One region of the Streptomyces sp. NPDC058240 genome, then DNA from elsewhere that is predicted to be linked to it. Evidence: riboswitches for the same ligand, from Rfam matches in the RefSeq annotation. Region 1 holds a riboswitch; the other holds the start of a gene.
What was found. A riboswitch is a leader RNA that binds a small molecule or an ion and turns the genes downstream of it on or off. The one in region 1 is predicted to bind S-adenosylmethionine.
Positions count from the first base shown of each region.

Region 2: it holds a riboswitch for S-adenosylmethionine, as region 1 does, so the genes downstream of both, ACFVX4_RS00780 (aminotransferase class V-fold PLP-dependent enzyme) here and thrC (threonine synthase) in region 1, are expected to answer to the same signal.

Region 1 is NZ_JBHVWT010000009.1:83,476-86,641, reverse strand. Features, by position in the region: gene ACFVX4_RS17850 (trehalose-6-phosphate synthase) at 1-269, opposite strand, end outside; gene ACFVX4_RS17845 (glucosyl-3-phosphoglycerate synthase) at 314-1,270, opposite strand; SAM riboswitch class I at 1,424-1,550, shown strand; gene thrC (threonine synthase) at 1,568-2,890, shown strand; gene ACFVX4_RS17835 (MoaD/ThiS family protein) at 2,921-3,166, shown strand, end outside.
Region 2 is NZ_JBHVWT010000001.1:168,934-172,099, reverse strand. Features, by position in the region: gene trpD (anthranilate phosphoribosyltransferase) at 1-1,035, shown strand, start outside; SAM riboswitch class IV at 1,121-1,238, shown strand; gene ACFVX4_RS00780 (aminotransferase class V-fold PLP-dependent enzyme) at 1,411-2,787, shown strand; gene ACFVX4_RS00775 (Lrp/AsnC family transcriptional regulator) at 2,864-3,145, opposite strand; gene ACFVX4_RS00770 (rhomboid family intramembrane serine protease) at 3,142-3,166, opposite strand, start outside.

The DNA.
Region 1 (3,166 bases):
GCGTGCACGTCCGCGTCGATGTCGAGCATCCGTACGCCCGGCTCACCGACCCCGCGCCGGACCGCCTCCCGGTCCCCGTCACCCAGCGCCGCGCACACCCACAGCTTGTCGTCGACGGCGCTCAGCCCGGAGACGAGCCCGCCGCCGCCCCGCTTCGCGTCGAGCGATCCGTCCGCGCCCAGGATGTACGACACCGGGCCGCGGTTGGACGCGACGAGGACCTGGGCGGAGGGATGGGCGGAGGACTGGGCTTCGTGCTCGGAGACCATGTTGCGGAATCTAGCCCGATCACGAACCGCCCAAACGTGCGAAGTCAGGCCGCGCGGCGCGAAACATACTCCGCGATCTCGCACATCGGGGGCCGCTCCTCGGTGTCCACGGCATGGGTGCGCGGTACGAAGCCGTTCGCGCCGCGCTCGAACTGGGTGAGCGCCGGGCGTACCAGGTGGCCGCGGGACAGCCGAAGTTGCGCGGTCCGGTAGATCGCCGCCGCCATCCGGCCGAGCGCCTGCCCGTCCTGGTGCCGGTGCTTGCGCACTCCCACGTCGACCTGGGCCAGCGCGTCCAGCCCCACCGTGTGCAGCGCGTCGACCAGGAGGCCCAACTCCACGCCGTAGCCGACGGGGAAGGGCAGCCGTTCGAGCAGGGAGCGGCGCACGGCGTACTCGCCGCCCAGCGGCTGGACGAAACCGGCCAGCTGCGGCCAGTGCAGATTGAGCAGCGGACGGGCCACCAGCTCGGTCACGCGACCGCCCTGCCCCGCCGTGTCGCCGAAGGGGCGGTCGTACATCGCCTTCACGAACTGCACGTCCGGGTCGGTCAGCAGCGGGCCGACGATGCCGGAGACGAAGTCCGCCGAGAAGTCCTTCAGGTCGGCGTCGATGAAGCACACGATGTCACCGCCGGTCACCAGGAGCGAGCGCCACAGCACCTCGCCCTTGCCGGGCACGGCCGGTATCCGGGGGAGTATCGCGTCCCGGTGCACCACCCGGGCGCCGGCCTGCCGGGCCACCTTCGCGGTGTCGTCCGTGGAACCGGAATCGATCACCACGAGCTCGTCGACCAGCCGGACCTTCTCCATCAGCTCGCGCCGGATCGTCGCGACGATCTCGCCGACCGTCGCCTCCTCGTTCAGCGCGGGCAGTACGACACTGACGCTCCCGCGGCCCGCTTCCCCGGCCGTGGCCCTGGCGGCCAGGAGGCGGTCCAACGGGCGGTCGGCGGCCGACCAGGAACGCCTGGCCAGCCAGCATTCGACCTCTTCCAGCACGGTCGATACTCCCTGTATGTGATCCATCTCGCGGTTCGGACGACTATCTCAACAGTCCGGTGCTTCGGTTACAGTCTTGAACAACGCGGACGACCATCGCATGCCGGGGTCCGTCCGCCGATAAATGCCCGGATCGAAGATCCGGTGCCACAGCGCTCATCCAGAGGGACTGAGGGAACGGCCCGTTGAAGTCCCGGCAACCCCCCCGCCGACCGTGAGGTCAGGTGGGGAAGGTGCCAATTCCGTCTCGTGGCGAAACGCGCCGCGAGGAAGATGAGGAGAAAGGGCCTCGCCACCATGGCTGCGCAGACCGTTGCAGTAAGCACCAATTCTTCCGCCGACGCTGACGCCAACGCCGAAGCCGTCGACCTCGGTCCCGCCTCGGGCCTTTCCTGCCGCGAGTGCGGCGAGCGTTTCGAACTCGGCCCCATTTTCGCCTGCGCGTCCTGTTTCGGGCCGCTCGAAGTCGCGTACGACCTGCCGAGCGGCTCCCCCGAAGAGCTGAAGAAGCGCATCGAGGCCGGACCGGCCAACATCTGGCGCTACGCGCCGCTGCTGCCGGTCCCTGCCGATGTCGCCGAGAAGCCGAACCTGAATCCCGGCTGGACCAAGCTCGTCCAGGCCGACAACCTCGCCCGTGAGCTCGGTGTCGAGCAGGGCAAGCTGTTCGTCAAGGACGACTCCGGCAACCCCACGCACTCCTTCAAGGACCGCGTCGTCGCGCAGGCCATCGAGGCCGCCCGCGCCTTCGGCTTCACCACCCTCTCCTGCTCCTCCACCGGCAACCTCGCCGGTGCCGTCGGCGCCGCCGCCGCCCGCGCCGGCTTCCGCTCCTGCGTGTTCATCCCGCACGACCTGGAGCAGGGCAAGGTCGTCATGGCCGCGGTGTACGGCGGTGAGCTGGTCGGCATCGAGGGCAACTACGACGACGTCAACCGCTTCTGCTCCGAGCTCATCGGCGACCCGCTCGGCGAGGGCTGGGGCTTCGTCAACGTCAACCTGCGTCCGTACTACGGCGAGGGCTCCAAGACCCTGGCGTACGAGATCTGTGAGCAGCTCGGCTGGCAGCTTCCGGATCAGCTGGTCATCCCGATCGCGTCCGGCTCGCAGTTCACCAAGATCGACAAGGGCCTCCAGGAGCTGATCAAGCTCGGCCTGGTCGAGGACAAGCCGTACAAGCTCTTCGGCGCCCAGGCCGAGGGCTGCTCGCCGGTCTCGGTCGCGTACAAGGGCGGCCACGACGACGTCCGGCCGCAGAAGCCGAACACGATCGCCAAGTCCCTCGCCATCGGCAACCCGGCCGACGGCCCGTACGTCCTGGACATCGCCCGCCGCACCGGCGGTGCCGTGGAGGACGTCAACGACGAGCAGGTCGTCGACGCGATCAAGCTGCTGGCGCGCACCGAGGGCATCTTCGCGGAGACGGCGGGCGGTGTGACGGTCGGCGTGACGAAGAAGCTCATCGAGGCCGGTCTGATCGACCCGTTGCTGACCACCGTCGTACTCAATACGGGTGACGGCCTCAAGACCCTCGACGCGGTGGCCGACACTTCTCAGGCGACCGCGACGATCCGGCCCAGCCTGGACGCGTTCCGCGCTGCCGGCCTCGCCACCAGCTGACCACCCGAGACTTCAGGAAGGGCACCCACCATGAGCGTCAAGGTCCGCATCCCCACCATCCTCCGCACCTACACGGGCGGCCAGGCCGAGGTCCCGGCCGAGGGCTCGACCCTCTCCCAGGTCATCGAGTCCCTGGAGCAGAACCACCCGGGCATCGCCGCCCGCGTCCTGGACGACCAGGGCAAGCTGCGCCGCTTCGTGAACGTGTACGTCAACGACGACGACGTGCGCTTCGAGGGCGGCCTGGAGACGGCCACGCCGGACGGCGCCGGCATC
Region 2 (3,166 bases), on a different contig from region 1:
AGCGTGGCGGACCGTTCCTGGCCCGGCATGCTGAACCCCCTGCTGCGCGGTGAGAACCTCACCGCCGACGACACCGCGTGGGCGATGGACCGCATCATGAGCGGTGAGGCGACCGATGTGCAGATCGCCGGGTTCGCGGTGGCGCTGCGGGCCAAGGGCGAGACGATCGACGAGGTGTCCGGCCTGGTACGGGCGATGTACGAGCACGCCCACACCATCCACGTACCCGGTCGTACGGTCGACATCGTCGGCACCGGTGGTGACCTCGCCAAGACGGTCAACATCTCCACCATGTCGGCGATCGTCATCGCCGGCACCGGCGCCAAGGTCGTCAAGCACGGCAACCGCGCCTCCTCGTCGGCGAGCGGTTCCTCCGATGTGCTGGAGAAGCTCGGCGTCAACCTGGACCTCTCCGCGCAGCGGGTCGTCGAGGTCGCCGAGGAGGCGGGCATCACCTTCTGCTTCGCGGTGAAGTTCCACCCCGCCCTGCGCTACGTCTCCAGGGCCCGCAAGGAGCTCGGCGCGCCGACGACGTTCAACATCCTCGGGCCGCTCACCAACCCGGCCCGGGTGCGTTCGCAGGCCGTCGGCGTGGCCGACCTGAAGATGGCGCCCATCGTCGCCGGGGTGCTGGCCGGGCGCGGCAATTCGGCGCTGGTCTTCCGCGGCGACGACGGTCTGGACGAGCTGACGACGACCGCGACCTCGCGGGTCTGGGTGGTCCGGGACGGAGCGGTGCGCGAGGAGGCGTTCGACCCGCGCGACGTCGGTCTGGAACTGGTGCCCGTGCAGGCCCTGCGCGGTGCGGACGCCTCGTACAACGCCGATGTGGCCCGCCGGGTGCTGGGCGGCGAGCGGGGACCGGTGCGCGATGCCGTGCTGCTCAACTCGGCGGCGGCGCTGGTGGCGCTGGACGCGGCGGACGGCACGCTGAACGAGCAGCTCGCGGCCGGGATGGCGAAGGCCGCCGAGTCCATCGACTCCGGGGCGGCGGCACGTGCGCTGGAGCGCTGGGTGGCGGCCAGCAACGCCTGAAACAGGCGCAGATGTGGCGCGGGGCGCAGTCCGGATCCTGGACTGCGCCTTGCGCGTCTTCGTGCGTATGGCAAGATGCTGGTCAGGTCATGAGTGACAGCGACTACGGCCCCGGCCCGCTGTCCGGCAACCCTCCGTCCGTGGCGGGGTGCCCCGGGTGAAGACCAGGCCGTAGGCAGCGAGGTCTGCGGCAAGCGCGGGCCCCTCGGCATCTGTGAATGCCAACCCCCGGGGTCCTGGTCCCTAGGGAGTCTCTTGTGAGCACGCGAATGCGATAGGGCCGTCGGCCCTCCTCCGCACACCCCTCTTTTCTCCGCTGCGCTGCCGCGTTTCCGCCGGCGCATGCAATTCGCCTGCCTCTTACGGGAGTTCGCCATGTCTGTCTTCACCGCTGCCGCCGACCAGTCGCTTTGTGCCCCTCTGCCGGTTCTGGGCAAGGATGTGACGGTTCCGCTGGTCACGGGTGGTGAGGTCACCTACGCCGCTCTCGACTACGCCGCCAGCGCCCCCGCCCTGCAGCGCGTCTGGGACGACGTCGCCGCGTACGCCCCGTACTACGGCAGCGTCCACCGCGGGGCCGGTTACCTCTCGCAGCTCTCCACGGACCTCTTCGAGAACAGCCGCGCGACCGTCGCGGAGTTCCTCGGCTGCCGCGCCGACGACCAGGTGATCTTCACCCGCTCGACCACCGACTCGCTGAACCTGCTGGCCGCGGTCGTCCCGGCCGACTGCCAGGTCTTCGTGTACGAGACCGAGCACCACGCCTCGCTGCTGCCGTGGCGCGACGCCCGGGTGACCTACCTGAACGCCCCGCGCACCCCCTCCCAGGCCGTCGAGACGCTGGAGCGGGCCCTCGCCGACCGCGACCCCTACGGCCCCGCGCTGGTCTGCGTCACCGGCGCCTCCAACGTCACCGGCGAGCTGTGGCCGGTGAAGGAGCTGGCCGCCGCCGCGCACGCGCACGGTGCCCGGATCGTGCTGGACGCCGCGCAGCTCGCCCCGCACCACCCTGTCGACATCGCCGAGCTGGACGTCGACTGGGTCGCCTTCTCCGGACACAAGCTGTACGCGCCCTTCGGCTCGGGCGTCCTCGCCGGCCGGTCCGACTGGCTGCAGCAGGCCGAGCCCTACCTCGCGGGCGGCGGCGCCTCGCGCAAGGTCGCCCGTCGCACCGACGGCGGCGTGGACGTCGAATGGCACTCCACCGCCGCCCGCCACGAGGCCGGTTCCCCCAACGTCATCGGGGTGTACTCCATCGCCTCCGCCTGCAAGGCGCTCACCGAGGCGGGCTTCGACAACCTGGTCGCCCGGGAGCAGCACCTCGTGGGCGCGGTCCGGTCCGGCCTCGCCGAGGTCCCCGAGGTCAAGGTGCTCTCGCTGTTCGGCGACGAGGCCCCGCGGGTCGGCGTCATCTCCTTCGTGGTGGAGGGCTGGAACAGCTCGCACTTCGCCGCCGCGCTCTCCGCCGAGTACGGCATCGGGGTCCGCGACGGACTGTTCTGCGCCCACCCGCTGGTCCGCACCCTGCTGGGCAGCGACCCGCAGGAGGTCGGGGAGTGCGGCGCGCCGGAGGCCGAGCCGGGCGAGCGCTCGCTCAACGCGATCCGGGTGAGCTTCGGCGCCGGTACGCCGGACGAGCACATCGAGCGTTTCGTCCGCGCGGTCAAGGAACTGGTGAGCAAGGGCGCCCAGTGGAAGTACCGCACCGAGGACGGCCGCTGCGTCCCGGACCGGGGTGCGGCGCAGCTCTGACGGGCACACAGCACTTCGGCGGGGGACGGGCAGCCGAGCCCGTCCCCCGCCGAAGTGTCACACCGTGGGGGTGTGCCTACGCGTCGAGGCCGATGGCGAAGGCGGCCTCCAGGTCGTGCTGCGAGTAGGTACGGAACGCCACATGCGTGTCGGTGGCCTCGACGCCGGGGATCTTGCTGATCCGGCCGGGGATGACGTCGGCCAGATCGTCGTGCTTGGCCACCCGGACCATGGCGATCAGGTCGTACGTACCGGTGACCGAGAAGACCTCGCTGACACTGTCCAGCGCGGCGATGGCCTCGGCGATCTCGGGAATCCGGTCCACGCTGGTTTTGATGAGCACGATCGCGGTGATCACGGCTGGCTTTCTCCCTCGGTG